DNA from 4 places in the Bacillus sp. JK74 genome. Region 1 is predicted to be linked to each of the others. Evidence: riboswitches for the same ligand, from Rfam matches in the RefSeq annotation. Region 1 holds a riboswitch; each other region holds the start of a gene.
What was found. Region 1 has a riboswitch for S-adenosylmethionine ahead of mtnW (2,3-diketo-5-methylthiopentyl-1-phosphate enolase). Riboswitches for the same ligand answer to the same signal wherever they lie in the genome.
Positions count from the first base shown of each region.

Region 2: another riboswitch for S-adenosylmethionine. It lies ahead of metN (methionine ABC transporter ATP-binding protein MetN); the one in region 1 lies ahead of mtnW (2,3-diketo-5-methylthiopentyl-1-phosphate enolase).
Region 3: another riboswitch for S-adenosylmethionine. It lies ahead of ACWJJ5_RS08900 (bifunctional homocysteine S-methyltransferase/methylenetetrahydrofolate reductase); the one in region 1 lies ahead of mtnW (2,3-diketo-5-methylthiopentyl-1-phosphate enolase).
Region 4: another riboswitch for S-adenosylmethionine. It lies ahead of ACWJJ5_RS06530 (phosphoadenylyl-sulfate reductase); the one in region 1 lies ahead of mtnW (2,3-diketo-5-methylthiopentyl-1-phosphate enolase).

Region 1 covers NZ_JBSJQB010000002.1:639,093-642,747, reverse strand. The annotation lists gene ACWJJ5_RS07545 (aminotransferase class I/II-fold pyridoxal phosphate-dependent enzyme) at 1-1,078, shown strand, start outside; SAM riboswitch class I at 1,139-1,238, shown strand; gene mtnW (2,3-diketo-5-methylthiopentyl-1-phosphate enolase) at 1,320-2,534, shown strand; gene mtnX (2-hydroxy-3-keto-5-methylthiopentenyl-1-phosphate phosphatase) at 2,531-3,235, shown strand; gene ACWJJ5_RS07530 (methylthioribulose 1-phosphate dehydratase) at 3,193-3,655, shown strand, end outside.
Region 2 covers NZ_JBSJQB010000001.1:169,794-173,448, forward strand. The annotation lists gene ACWJJ5_RS00885 (methionine ABC transporter permease) at 1-302, opposite strand, end outside; gene metN (methionine ABC transporter ATP-binding protein MetN) at 295-1,320, opposite strand; SAM riboswitch class I at 1,426-1,532, opposite strand; gene ACWJJ5_RS00895 (SCP2 sterol-binding domain-containing protein) at 1,643-1,993, opposite strand; gene ACWJJ5_RS00900 (thioredoxin family protein) at 2,090-2,410, opposite strand; gene ACWJJ5_RS00905 (toprim domain-containing protein) at 2,413-2,778, opposite strand; gene ACWJJ5_RS00910 (YusG family protein) at 2,848-3,084, opposite strand; gene gcvH (glycine cleavage system protein GcvH) at 3,139-3,522, opposite strand; gene ACWJJ5_RS00920 (arsenate reductase family protein) at 3,582-3,655, opposite strand, start outside.
Region 3 covers NZ_JBSJQB010000002.1:876,139-879,793, forward strand. The annotation lists gene ACWJJ5_RS08885 (BMP family lipoprotein) at 1-89, opposite strand, end outside; gene ACWJJ5_RS08890 (CvfB family protein) at 261-1,157, opposite strand; gene ACWJJ5_RS08895 (YajQ family cyclic di-GMP-binding protein) at 1,257-1,748, shown strand; SAM riboswitch class I at 1,849-1,971, shown strand; gene ACWJJ5_RS08900 (bifunctional homocysteine S-methyltransferase/methylenetetrahydrofolate reductase) at 2,061-3,655, shown strand, end outside.
Region 4 covers NZ_JBSJQB010000002.1:396,802-400,456, forward strand. The annotation lists gene ACWJJ5_RS06525 (inorganic phosphate transporter) at 1-1,060, opposite strand, end outside; gene ACWJJ5_RS06530 (phosphoadenylyl-sulfate reductase) at 1,073-1,774, opposite strand; SAM riboswitch class I at 1,902-2,006, opposite strand; gene pyrE (orotate phosphoribosyltransferase) at 2,108-2,740, opposite strand; gene pyrF (orotidine-5'-phosphate decarboxylase) at 2,737-3,456, opposite strand; gene ACWJJ5_RS06545 (dihydroorotate dehydrogenase) at 3,425-3,655, opposite strand, start outside.

The DNA.
Region 1 (3,655 bases):
AGACGTCATCAATTTAGGGCAGGGAAACCCTGATCAGCCGACGCCTCAGCATATCGTTGAAGAAATGAAGCTCGCCGTCGAAAGGCCGGAAAATCATAAATACTCCTCATTCCGGGGCGCTTACAGCTTCAAAAAAGCAGCCGCTGCATTTTATGAAAGGGAGTACGGGGTCACGCTTGATCCGGAAACGGAAGTCGCCGTGCTGTTCGGAGGCAAGGCGGGACTTGTTGAGCTTCCGCAATGTCTTTTAAACCCGGGAGATACCATTCTGGTGCCTGATCCCGGATATCCTGATTACTGGTCGGGCGTCGCCCTTGCGAAAGCGAAAATGGAAATGATGCCGCTGACGGAAGAAAGAGGGTTTCTCCCTGATTACAGCGTAATTCCTGAAAAGGTGCGGAGCGAGGCGAAGCTGCTGTATCTCAATTATCCGAATAATCCGACCGGTGCTGTGGCGACAGAGGCGTTTTTTGAGGAGACGGTCGGTTTTGCGGAACAAAACGGCATTTGTGTCGTTCATGATTTCGCGTACGGAGCCGTCGGTTTTGACGGGCATAAACCGCTGAGCTTTTTGCAGACGGAAGGCGCAAAAGAGACGGGAATCGAAATCTATACCTTGTCCAAAACGTATAATATGGCGGGCTGGCGGGTCGGATTTGCCGTCGGAAACGCTTCTGTTATCGAAGCGATCAACCTTTATCAGGATCATATGTTTGTCAGCCTGTTTCCCGCGGCGCAGCAGGCGGCGGCAGCCGCTCTTTTAGCGGATCAGGCATGCGTCGCAGCGCAAAATGACAGATATGAATCAAGACGCAATGCATGGATTAAAGCCTGCCGCGGTATCGGCTGGGATGTGACGGCTCCGGCGGGCTCCTTTTTTGCATGGCTCCCTGTGCCCGACGGTTATACGTCACAGTCGTTTTCAGATCTGCTGCTCGAGAAAGCGGATGTCGCCGTCGCTGCCGGAAACGGGTTCGGAAAATGGGGGGAAGGCTATATAAGAGTCGGTCTTCTGACAAGTGATGAAAGACTTAAAGAAGCTGCGGAACGGATCGGGAAACTGAATCTTTTCACCTGAAAAAGCATTGACATATCAGGATAACAATGCGATAATTCAAAATACTTTATAAAATCATTATTCTTATCAAGAGCAGGCAGAGGGACGAGCCCGATGAAGCCCGGCAACCGACTGATAAAGCACGGTGCTAATTCTTGCAGCAGGAGCTGAGAGATAAGATTCGGACATAACACGAAGCCTCTTTCTGCTCATACGGAAGAGGTTTTTTTATGTTTTGTGAAAGAAAGAGAGGCGTTCACGCATGAGCGAAGTATTGGCAACATATCTTCTGACAAACACAACGGACAGTGAAAAGCGGGCGGAACAGATTGCGGCGGGGCTGACGGTAGGCTCCTGGACTGACCTGCCCCTGGTGAAGCAGGAACAGCTCAGAAAACATAAAGGCCGGGTCGTAAAAGTTGAGGAGAAAGAAGGAACCTCAGAAAACGAAACACAATCTGTCATCACTATCGCCTATCCTGAGGCGAACTTTTCAAGAGATATTCCGGCCGTCCTGACGACGGTATTCGGAAAGCTGTCACTGGACGGAAAAATAAAATTGACTGATCTTGAATTTTCCGAAGAGTTTAAACGCTCCCTTCCCGGGCCGAAATTTGGTATATACGGCATCCGCAAACTGCTGGGCGAATTTGAAAGACCGCTTCTGATGAGCATATTTAAAGGCGTGATCGGACGGGATCTCGCCGACATTAAAGAACAGCTCAGACAGCAGGCGCTCGGCGGCGTGGATCTGATTAAAGATGACGAAATTTTCTTTGAAAATGAACTGGCTCCGTTTGAAACCCGCATTATCGCAGGAAAACAAGTCCTGAAGGAAACCCGGGAGGAGACGGGGCATAAAACGCTGTATGCCGTAAACCTTACGGGAAGGACCGCTGAACTGCGGGATAAAGCGAGGCGCGCGGCAGAACTCGGGGCGGACGCGCTTTTATTGAATGTGTTCGCTTACGGTTTAGATGTGATGCAGAGCCTTGCCGAAGACAGGGAAATCCCGCTTCCGATCATGGCGCATCCGGCAGTCAGCGGCGCGTTCACATCATCTCCCGTTTACGGCTTGTCGCATGCGCTTTTGCTCGGCAAGCTGAACCGCTATTGCGGCGCTGATTTCAGCTTATTTCCGTCACCTTACGGATCCGTTGCTCTTCCGAAGGAGTCCGCGCTTGCAATCCATGATGAATGTGTAAAAGACGATGTCTTTCATCCGTCGTTTGCCGTCCCGTCAGCAGGCATTCACCCCGGTATGGTGCCATTGTTGATGCGCGATTTCGGCATCGATCACATCATCAATGCCGGCGGTGGCATTCACGGCCATCCGAAAGGAGCCGAGGGCGGCGGAAAAGCGTTCCGCGCCATCATTGATGCGGTGCTTGAAGCGCAGCCGATTGAAGAAAAAGCCGCGTCGTGCAAAGATCTTCAGCTCGCATTAGACAAATGGGGAAGGGTGGAAGCCGTATGACCCGCACACCGCTGATTATTTGTGATTTCGACGGCACGGTCACCATGAACGACAACATTGTCAGCATGATGAAAGAATTCGCGCCTCCTGAGTGGCTTGAATTAAAAGACGGTGTTCTGTCTAAAAGCATATCAATCCAAGAAGGGGTCGGCCGGATGTTCGGACTGCTGCCGAGCAGCTTAAAAGAAGAACTGACCGGCTTTATTCTGAAGGATGCGAAAATACGGGACGGCTTTTTGGATTTTGTCTCGTTTGTCCGGTCAAACGGCCTCCCGTTTTATATCGTAAGCGGAGGAATGGACTTTTTTGTGCATCCGCTTTTGGAAGGGATCGTAGAAAAGGAGCGGATTTTCTGCAATCATGCATCCTTTGACAATGAATATATTCATATAGACTGGCCGCACGCCTGTGACGGAGGCTGCACCAATCAATGCGGCTGCTGCAAACCGTCAGTCATCCGGAAGCTGTCCGATCAGCAGAAATTTCTCATTATGATCGGTGATTCGGTCACGGATGTCGAGGCTGCAAAGTTATCCGATATGTGTTTTGCGAGAGATTATCTTTTGACTGAATGCAAAGAACTCGGCCTCCGGCATCTGCCTTTTCAAGATTTTCATGAGGTGAAAACAGGCATTGAAAACATCGGGGAGGTGCAGGCATGGCTGCAAAAGAAGAACGCTGGCGCGAACTTGCCGAGGTAAAGCGCGAGCTGGCCGAAAGAGACTGGTTCCCGGCAACGAGCGGGAATCTTTCCATCAAAGTATCCGACGCGCCGCTGACTTTCCTCGTTACGGCGAGCGGAAAAGACAAACGAAAAGAAACAGACGAAGATTTTCTCTTAATCGATGAGAACGGGAAGCCCGCTGAGACCGGCCATTCTTTAAAACCTTCAGCGGAAACGCTTCTCCATACTTACTTATACCAAAAGACAGACGCAGGCTGCTGTCTGCATGTCCATACCGTTAATAATAATGTCATCTCAGAGCTTTACGGGGATGAAAAACAAATCACTTTTCAGGGGCAGGAGATGATTAAGGCGCTCGGATTATGGGAGGAAAACGCGTCCGTGACCGTTCCGATCATTGACAACCCGGCGCACATCCCGGCATTGGCCGAAAGCT
Region 2 (3,655 bases), on a different contig from region 1:
AGCGCCGGCAATGCGGCATTCGGTCCTAAAATCGATCCGACCAAAATCTTAGTAAAGCCGAGAAGCAGAATAATTAAAATAAGAAACGGAATAGACCTGAAAATATTAACGACCGCCGCAATCACGGTGTTAATGATTTTATTTTCCCATAAGCTTCCCTTGCCCGTTAAAAAGAGCAGAAGACCGAGAATCGCTCCGATGATAAATGAAAAAACTAAAGCGATGACCGTCATATAAAGGGTCTCGTATGTGGCCGTCCACAGCTCGGTTATATCAACGTTCGGGAACCATTTTTCAAACATTTGTGATCACCTCTGCTTCTACCTGTTTGTCTTTGATGAACCGGATCACGTTTTCTACTTCTTTTTCCTGACCGTCAATATGAATGAATAAAGAACCGTAGGCTCCGTCCTTCGTCTGTGAAATTTTCCCCTGCAGAATATTGACGTCCACATCAAAGTTTCGGATCATTTCCGTAATGAGGGGCTGCTCGGCGGCCTGCCCGACAAATGAAAGCTGAATCGTTTTCCCTGTCGCTGTTTCCTGCAGAAAATGCTGGATGGTTTCTTTCGTCTCTTCCGGTTCTGTCACCTGCTGAACGAAACGCTTGGTCATCGGTTCGCGCGGGTTTCTGAAAACTTGGAGTACTTCGCCTTCTTCAACGACTTTCCCGTTTTCCATGACGGCGACTCTGTTGCAGATTTTTCGGATGACGTGCATTTCATGGGTAATGAGCACGATCGTCAGACCGAGTCTGTCATTTATATCGGATAAAAGATCCAAAATTGAATCGGTCGTCTGCGGATCGAGCGCTGATGTCGCTTCATCGCACAGAAGGACTTTCGGATTATTGGCGAGCGCCCGGGCGATGCCGACACGCTGCTTTTGACCGCCGCTCAGCTGCGACGGATAAGATTTTTCTTTCCCCTCTAATCCGACCAGTTTAATCAATTCATCAGCGCGGCGGACCCGTTCGCTTTTTTTCACGCCGGCGATTTCCAGCGGGAACATAATATTCTCCCGGACGGTGCGCGACCACAAAAGGTTAAAATGCTGGAAGATCATGCTGATTTCCTGGCGCGCTTTTCTCAGCCCGCGGCTGCTTACTTTATTTAATTCCGTCCCCGCGACTTCCACGGTTCCCGACGTCGGCTTTTCAAGGCCGTTCAGGAGACGGATTAAGGAACTTTTACCAGCTCCGCTATATCCTATAATTCCAAATATTTCGCCCTTTTTGATATCAAGAGTGACATCTTGGACAGCATTGACATCCCCATGCTTCGCTTTGTAAATTTTTGAAACATTTTGAAGATGGATCAAAGCAATCACCCGCCTTACACTATTCTAAGAAATCTTCCGGGTTTCTCCGCAAAAGAAAAGCCTTTCTGCAAAAATGAGCAGAAAGGCTTATTGAAAAAGGCCTTTCTCTCATCTTTCAAAGCAGACCGCTTCGAGTGAATTGGCACCATTTCAACATTGTTGATGGTTGCCGGGCTTCATAGGGCACTTCCCTCCACCTCTCTTGATAAGAGAAAACATATCGTATTTTCGTCCGGAAATTCTTACTGTAGAATAGCACGGCGAATGATAAAAAGTCAATAAAATAAATATTGGAAGCTATTGTCACATAGTAGATTGGCAGTTACGGCCGTTTACTGATCGCCTGAAAAAATCCGTTTGTCAGCCAGAGGATGGCCTCCAGCTTCAGCAGGGCTCTGAATGATCCTTTCACTTTGAGTTTTCCGCTTTGGATAAGCTTTTGCAAAGAGACATCACCATGCAGGAGATGGATGATTTCCGTCTGGTTTCCGTAAAAGGTCAAATTAGATTTTTCCTTTGAAGCCGACGTTTTTCTCATTTCTCCCTGTCCGTTAATTGAGACCGTTAAGGCTTCTGTTTCTCCTTGGAATGTAATCAGCAGCGTTGAGGCGTTTAATAGCGGTTTCAAAAACAGATGCTGTCCGTCATTCTCTGAAACTTCTATTTTCTCCACTCGTATAACCTCCCGTTTTAATGGCCATACATACACTTTCTCTTTTTAACGGACAGAACCCTTTATAAACCGCACGACATTTTCCTGTAAATATTGTCACATCGGGAACGTTTGCGATGTTTTTTGTTTAATCAGCTCATATAAATAGGAAACGGAGCGGAAGGCGTATCCTTTCTCAACAAGCTCTCCGCCTTTAAACAGCAAAAAGCACGGAACGCTTTCAATCTGATAGGCTTTGGCGAATGCGGGGGAATAATTCACGTTGTTTTTATAGAAGGCGGCGCCGGGCAGCATTTCTTCGACGACAGTAAGCATTTTGGACGCCAGCTGGCATGTGCCGCAAAACGGGGTGTACAAATACAGGAGATAAACGTCATCCTGAATCGATTCGAGTTCATTTTCTTGGAGTTCTTTCATGATTACCACCTCAGGTCGTTCTTTTTCAAAAATACAGTGTCAGCATCAAAGCCGGCTCTGATCAGCACAGATGCGAGATGATGGCCCGGGCACGACTCGACTTGCCTGTATGTTCTGTCTATATAAATATGGCGCGCTTCGGGAAGCTCCCGTTTCAGCTGTTTTCTTAGTTTTTCTCCGGAGTCATCTGCGTCCGTTAAAATATAGACGTCTCTGTCAAACAGGCGGTCCGCCAAATCTTCCAGTTCGGTTTGGCCGATCGTCCCGTTTGTACAGACGATTTCCGCGGGTTCGATGAGCACTTCCCTGACTTTGATTTTATCAGATTTTCCTTCTACGATAATGACCTTTTCATCTCCGTTGTACATAAGCGCGTCACCTGCCGATTGTTTTAGCGTCAGATTGAAAAAGAAGGCAGTGAAATTCACCGCCAACTGTTAACACCAGCCATTCTCATAATCGCAATCGACATATTTCGGATCGCTGCCGTTTATGACATCGGCTGTTTTATAAAATTTTTGATTTTCAAATGAAAAGCCCTGTTTGAGCTCGTACTGGTCCATGCCTGTCATCTCGCCGATGGCTTCATTTTCATGAAACAAGGAAAACCGGCCGTTTTGAAAGCGGCCCGTGACGTTCTCCGTCACATCGACCTTTTGTTTATCAAAAGCCATTTTAGACACCTCCCGTTACAGATAGAGTGTCCAAATGGCCCCTTTGCTATCCGATCAGTCTTCCTGTGTCATTTCGTCATATTGCTCAGAAGTCATGAGGTTTTCGATTTCTTCAGCATCAGCCGGTTCCACGACGATCATCCACGCTTTTTCATACGGAGACTCGTTTACGAATTCAGGACTGTCATCAAGGTCTTCGTTCACTTCCGTCACCGTTCCGTTAATCGGTGCGTACAGTTCGGATACGGTTTTGACGGATTCCACGCTGCCGAATGGCTCGTCCGCTTTAATTTCGGCGCCGACTTCCGGAAGCTCAACAAATACGATGTCGCCAAGTTCGGCTTGCGCGAAATGTGTAATCCCGATACGGGCTTTTCCGTCCTCAACTTTGACCCATTCGTGCTCTTTGGAATAACGCATATCTTTCGGTGTGCTCATCTAAATCCCTCCATTTTTTTCTTATAATAAGAAGATACCATAATTCTTTGAACCTGGCATTACATCCAATATTTTTCGAATTGGTCTTCTTTAAAGCCGACAGTGACTTTTTCGCCGTCTGTCGTAATCGGGC
Region 3 (3,655 bases), 240 kb from region 1:
TCGGCCGCCGCCCCCTCGGATTTGCCGGCACATCCCGCCGTGCTGAGCGCAAGCAGCAGTACAGCCGCAAATATCGCCATTTTTCTCATTGAAACTCTCCTTTTGTTTTTTTCTATAGTTATATATCGGTTCGGATGTCAGAATATTTTATTTCAATAAAATATGTATGTTCGGCAGGGTGATAAACAAATGAGGGATATAGGAGCTTTTGAGAAAATAAAAAACACCGGTTTTGGTTCACCGATGTTTTTGCAGAAAATTTATTGTTTTTCGTATGTCCAGCCGTCTTTCTGATACACTTTGCCGTTTTTCATCAGGTGCCCGAGCGCCCGCTTAAAGGCGGCTTTGCTTAAATGAAACCGTTCGCGGATATCGTCAGGATCGCTTTTGTCTCCGTAAGGCATCGCGCCGTTTCTTGATCTCAGATAGGTCAGAATCTCCTCCGCGTCAACCGAAAGCGCATCCTGCTTTCTCGGCAGCAGGGACATGTTGACGGAGCCGTCTTCCTTCACCTCGATAACACGCCCCGTCACGCGGCTGCCGAGTCTCGGCTCTTCTTTTCTTTCTGAAGGGTGAATAAACGCGCGGATGCCTTCATCGGTAATCAGAAAAGAGCCTGATGCGATCAGTCTGTACACCGTGCCTGTCAGGTCTTTATTCATGACGTCTTCCTCTGCATCCGTAAATAATTCACTGATGATATCCTCAGGCGCCGGCTTGGCAAACATGCGTCCGCTGCTTGTCACCTTCAGCATGCAATACAGTCTGTCGCCTTTTTGCGGCCAGACGGATTTGTACGGAGGCAGGTGCTCCGTTGCGACGAGCGCGTCTTTTGACAGACCGACGTCGACGAATACGCCCATATCCTCCACAGCGTCCGTCACTTCCACCCATCCGTAGTCATAAAAGCTGATGAGCGGCTTTTTCATCGTCGCCGCGAGTCTTTCCTGATGATCGACGTAAATAAATACGTCCACTTCATCTCTGTCTTCAATATCCTCTGTAATTTCACTGTTATGTAAAAGAACCGTATCCTCGCCGTCGGTTAAAAAATAACCGAAATCGGTTTGGTGATCTATACTAAGCGTGAGCTGCTGCCCTGGTCTCATGTTATCGTCCTTCCTGATTCGCCCGTATGGGGCTGATGTTTTTCTCATTTTTTCCAATATGCATAAATTCATGCTTTATGCAGTTGGACATTTCTCTTTATTCTACTATAATCAACTCATAAGTGAAATGTTATAGGAGGTTTTCTCATGGCAAAAGAAAGTTCTTTTGATATTGTATCCAAAGTTGAATTTCCCGAAGTGCAGAATGCGATTCAGATGACGCTGAAAGAAATCGGCACGCGCTATGACTTTAAAGGATCGAAAAGCGATGTAACTTTAGAAAAGGAAGAACTTGTCCTGATTTCTGATGACGAGTTTAAACTGAATCAGCTCAAAGATGTGCTGAGCGGCAAGCTGATCAAACGGGACGTGCCGACGAAAAACATTGAATACGGCAAAATCGAAAATGCCTCAGGGGGCACGGTGCGCCAGCGCGCGAAGCTTGTACAGGGCATTGATAAAGACAGCGCCAAAAAAATCAACGCGGTGATTAAAAACTCCGGCTTGAAGGTCAAGTCTCAGATTCAGGACGACCAAGTGCGCGTCACCGGAAAAAATAAAGATGATCTGCAGCAGATTATTGCAGCCGTCCGCGGGGCAGACCTGCCGATTGACGTTCAATTTATTAATTTTAGATAAATTATGTGATTCCTATTGATTATTGTCTCTATTTTCGGTAAATTTGGAGAAAGGGATTTTCACAGTTAAGTTTTGGAAACCCATGACAATTATATGAACGTTCTTATCAAGAGAAGCCGAGGGACTGGCCCGACGACGCTTCAGCAACCGGTGTAATGGTTTAACCCAAACCATGACCAAGGTGCTAAATCCAGCAAGCTAAAAACAGCTTGGAAGATAAGAAGAGAGACAAATGATTACAAAGTCTTCTTCTTAAGAAGACTTTTTTTATTTCTCTTTTTTCCTTGCTGAATGTGACGAAGGAGGCAAACAATGGGACTATTACAAGACTTAAAAGAACGGATTTTAATCGGAGACGGCGCGATGGGCACTCTCCTCTATTCCTACGGCATTGACAGATGTTTTGAGGAACTGAACGTATCAAAGCCCGAGGAAATCAAGCGGATACATAAGGCTTACGTCGAAGCCGGGGCAGACATCATCCAGACAAATACGTACGGCGCGAATTTTATTAAGCTCTCAAGATACGGACTTGAGGATGAAACGAAAAAAATCAATCAGGAGGCGGTCAGAATCGCGCGCGCTTCCTCAGACGGCGCTTATGTATTGGGAACGATGGGCGGCATCCGCACCTTTAACAAAAACGCCTACAGCCTGGAGGAGATTAAACGCAGCTTTCGGGAGCAGCTTTATTTATTGCTTCACGAAGAGCCGGACGGTCTGCTCCTGGAAACATACTATGATTTAGAAGAGGCGCGCGAAGTGCTGAAGATAGCGAGAAAAGAAACGGAACTTCCGATTATGCTGAACGTATCCATGCACGAACAGGGCGTGCTGCAGGACGGAACGCCGCTTCGGGAAGCCCTCAGGTCAATTGCCGATCTCGGCGCTGACATAACGGGAATCAATTGCCGGCTCGGCCCGTACCACATGATTGAAGCGCTCACCGAAGTGCCGATTTTCCGTGACGCTTATTTATCGGTCTATCCGAACAGCAGCCTTCCGTCTTTAGAAGAAGGCCGGCTTGTTTATGATACGGACGATGCCTATTTCCGGGAGAGCGCCGTACAGTTCCGCACTCAGGGCGCGCGCATTATCGGCGGCTGCTGCGGTACGACGCCAAACCATATCAGAGCCATGGCTGAAGCGGTCCGCGGACTTTCTCCCGTCACTGATAAAGAAGTGAAAATCAGACGGGAAGAAGAAATCATCTCCGTCCGGAATGAACGGACCGAGCCTGGTTTAAACGAAATCGCCGCTCAAAAACGGTCAATTATCGTAGAGCTTGATCCGCCGAAAAAATTGAATTTTGACAAATTTCTGCAAGCGGCGGCTGAATTAAAAGAAACCGGCATAGAAGCGCTGACGCTCGCCGACAATTCATTGGCGACACCGCGGATCAGCAATGCCGCCTGCGGTTCATTGCTGAAAGAACGCCTTGATATCCGTTCTCTCGTTCACATTACATGCAGAGACCGCAACATCATCGGCCTTCAGTCACATTTAATGGGGCTGGATACGCTCGGGCTCACCGACATTTTAGCCATCACGGGTGATCCTTCAAAAATCGGCGACTTTCCGGGGGCTACCTCCGTCTATGATTTAACGTCCTTTGACTTGATCAGGCTGATTAAACAATTCAACGAGGGCATTTCTTTATCAGGGAAACCGCTCGGCAAGAAAACGAACTTTTCCGTAGCCGGAGCATTTAATCCGAATGTCCGCCATCTTGATAAAGCAGTAAAACGGCTGGAGAAAAAAATCGAGTGCGGAGCTGACTACTTCGTGTCCCAGCCTGTCTACTCCGAGCAGCAGCTCATTGACATTCATCATGAAACGAAACATCTCAAAACACCGGTGTATATCGGAATTATGCCGTTAACGAGCAGCCGCAACGCAGAGTTCAT
Region 4 (3,655 bases), 240 kb from region 1:
TGCCCCCGCCTTGTTCATGGACAGAGCGTTTCTCTTTTCGGATGGCTTTCATCAGACTGGCGGCTCCGCCAGCTGCCAAAAGCACGCTGGCCATCATAAAGATGGAATAGTAATCTCCTTTTAACAGCAGGGAGACAAGCAGATACGAAATCGACAGTGACAAAAACGGCGAAACGACCCAAACTTTGAGCATCGTTTTCACGACTTCTTTATGAAAAACGTTCGGCCCGTTTTTGGCCATTCCGATACCGATAATTGATGATGATGTGACTTGCGCCAATGGGACCGGCAGACCGAAGACGGAACTGATAATGACAAGCCCCGCGCCGGTTCCTGAAAGCAGTATGCCTTCTCCGGCTGAAAATCTCGTAATCTTTTTCCCGTTGGTTTCAAGCACTTTACGTCCTAAAAGCAGAGCGCCGAGAGCGACAAAGATGCCTCCGTACAGCGTTCCTTTTGACACGCTGAGTACGCCCGCAGCCACCAAAGGGCCCACCGCATTTGCGACATTGTTCATTCCGGCTGAAAAAGCTTCCCAAAACCCCGCAAAAAGCAGCACAATCCCTAAAATCTTCTGTTTCCGTTTCGAAATGACTCGAATATTCAGAGAACTGAATACCTTCGATACGAGAAAGGTGAAACAGAACGCGACGAACGGTACGAGCACCCAAAAAATCACGATGACCAAAAGATGCTGTAAAAACAATACTTTGTACGCGACGCCGACACCGACAATCGCCCCGACAGTGACCTCACTCGTCGACAGCGGAATGCCGAGCACATTCGCCGTGAATAACGATAGCGCCGCCGCTCCGATTATAATGCAGACAATGGTGAGCGTAATGGTTTGTTCGGGAATGATTCCGCCACTGATCGTCTTAACGACTTCACCGCCGCCGATAACCGCCCCTGACAGGACTCCGGCCGCGCAGATGATCAGCGCATATGTTTTCTTTTTAACGGCGCCGGACCCGTAAGCGACTCCCATTGATGCCGCGGCTCCGCTGGCTCCGATATTCATGGCAAAAAACAGGCAGAATAAAATAGCGGCTAATTCCATCGGGCAGCTCCTTTATTCATGCAGTCCGCATTCGGTTTTCGCCATGCCGTTCCATCTGCCGCTCCGCAAATCTTCCGCGGTAAACGCAGGTGAAGTGCACGGTTCACAGCCGATGCTCGGATACCCCTGATCATGGAGGATATTGTAATCCAGCTCATGCTTGGAAGTATATCTCCAGATGTCTTTCCATGTCCAATGGATCAGCGGGCATACTTTAATCGATTGAAACTTGTCGTCTTTATTCAGGAAATTCGTATTCGCCCGGCTCGGCCCTTGATCCCGGCGAAGGCCGGACAGCCATGCCGGATGCCCTGCGAGTGCTTCTCTTAACGGCAGAATTTTTCTGATGTAGCAGCACTGGTTCGGTTCTCTTTCCCACAGTTTATCTCCGTGAGCCTCGGCCTGTTCCTCAAGAGTAAGGCTGGGCTTTTTCAGGATAATGTTCAGCCCCGGGTAACGTTCTTTCACTTTTTCGATCGTTTCATATGTTTCTTTAAAGTGAAGACCCGTATCGAGAAACACGATTTCCGCGTCTTTCTTTACTTTAGAAATTAAATCGATCAGGACGATGCCCTCAATCCCGAAGCTGCACGCGTAAACAAGCTGGTCTCCGTAGTGGCCGTATGCCCATTTTAAAACGGACAGCGCGCCTTTATAGGAATCGTCTTCCGGAAATGTAATCGCCGGCTCTTCCCATGTGTCATACGTTAGCATTTTTTCTTTCCTCCTCCCGGAGACAATCAAACAGCTGTTGTTCTCTGCCGGTTGTCTTATCCCTCAATCTTTTTTTTATATAAAAAACTTTCAATCCAGCGGAATGAAAGACAGTGACCCGGTATAGCCCTTATCTTCAAAATGCTGTGCATTTTTCTGGATGCGGCACCTTGCAATACACGCAGGTTGCCGGGCGTCATCGGTCCAGTCCCTCAGCCGCTCTTGATAAGCTTTTTAGATTTGTACTAAATTTTAGCACAATTCTAACAGAAGTCAACCCGAGTTTTTTGATAGGAATAATAAAACAGGCCCTGAGGCCTGTTTTTATTGTCGTTATTTTTTAAACCAATCTTTTGACTCGGGATTCAGTTTCCATGATTTCAGTTTTTCAATGTCAGCTGAATGAATCGTTCCGTTTTCAAGCGCGACTTCAATCAGCGTGTCATAATCTGTTAACGAGTAATAAGGAAGACCCGCTTTTTTAAAGGCTTCTTTTGCTTTCGGCAGTCCGTATGTAAAAATGGAAATGACGCCGAGGACTTCCGCGCCCTCTCTTTGAAGGGCCGCCGCAGCTTCAAGCACGCTGCCTCCGGTAGAAATCAAGTCTTCAATCACGACTGTTTTTTGTCCTTTCTTAATGGCGCCTTCTATTTGATTTCCTTTGCCGTGCGCTTTCGGTTTGCTTCTGACGTAGCACATCGGCGCGCCTGTACGGTCTGCGAGAAGCGCAGCATGCGGAATGCCCGCCGTTGCAGTGCCCGCGATCATCTCCGCCTCGGGGAAATGCTCCTTCAGCAGTTTGCCGAGCCCGTCCGCCACATCATTTCTCACTTTTGGATACGACAATGTCAGACGGTTGTCACAATAGATCGGTGATAAAATGCCGCTCGCCCACGTAAACGGCTCATTCGGACGTAAAAAGACAGCTTCAATGTGTAATAGATGTTTTGCGATAGCCTGTTTCATCGGCGAACGCCCTCCCATTCCAGTTTAATTGCTTCATATGCTTTAACGGGGTTTTCCGCTTTTGTAATTGAGCGGCCCACGACGATGGCTGACGAACCGTTTTCTTTCGCAAATGACGGAGTCGCCGTCCGGACTTGATCGTCAGCTGCGTCACTGGCCGTGCGGATGCCCGGCGTGACTGTCAGAAATGAAGGCCGGACCGCTTCATAAATGGCTTTTGTTTCATGGACCGAACATACCACTCCGTCCAGCCCGCACTCTTCCGCCATTTTGCCGTAGTGCACAACCGTTTCTAACAGCGGCTTTTGCAGCAGAAGCTCTTCCTTCGCCACCTGCTCTGAAGTGCTGGTCAGCTGAGTCACCGCGATTAAAGACGGGCGTTTTCTGCCTGCCGGCGTGCCTTCTTCAAGCCCCTCAAGGGCCGCGCGCATCATGCGTGCGCCCCCTGCCGCATGCACATTGACGAGATCAACGCCGAGGCGGGCCAGCCGCTTCATCGCTTTATTGACCGTAGTCGGGATATCATGAAGCTTTAAATCTAAAAATATATCACAGTTCCGCTCTTTTAATTGGTGAATGATGGCGGGGCCTTCCTGATAAAAAAGTTCCATCCCCGTTTTGACAAAAAGCCTTTCCTTTTCAAACAAGTCTAAAAACGTTAAAGTCTCTTCCCCTGATGCAAAATCAAGCGCGATGATGGGCAGGTTGTTTTTCATGTTTCCAGCTCCTTCCGATGCATTCACTTACAGATTGAAAGCCGTGTTGGCGCAGCACACGGGGGAGCTGTTCTATGATTTCCGGGCAGACGAACGGATTGACGAAGTTCGCCGTGCCGACGGCAACCGCACTCGCTCCCGCAAGAAGAAATTCTAATGCATCCTCTGCAGTCTGAACGCCGCCCATCCCGATAATCGG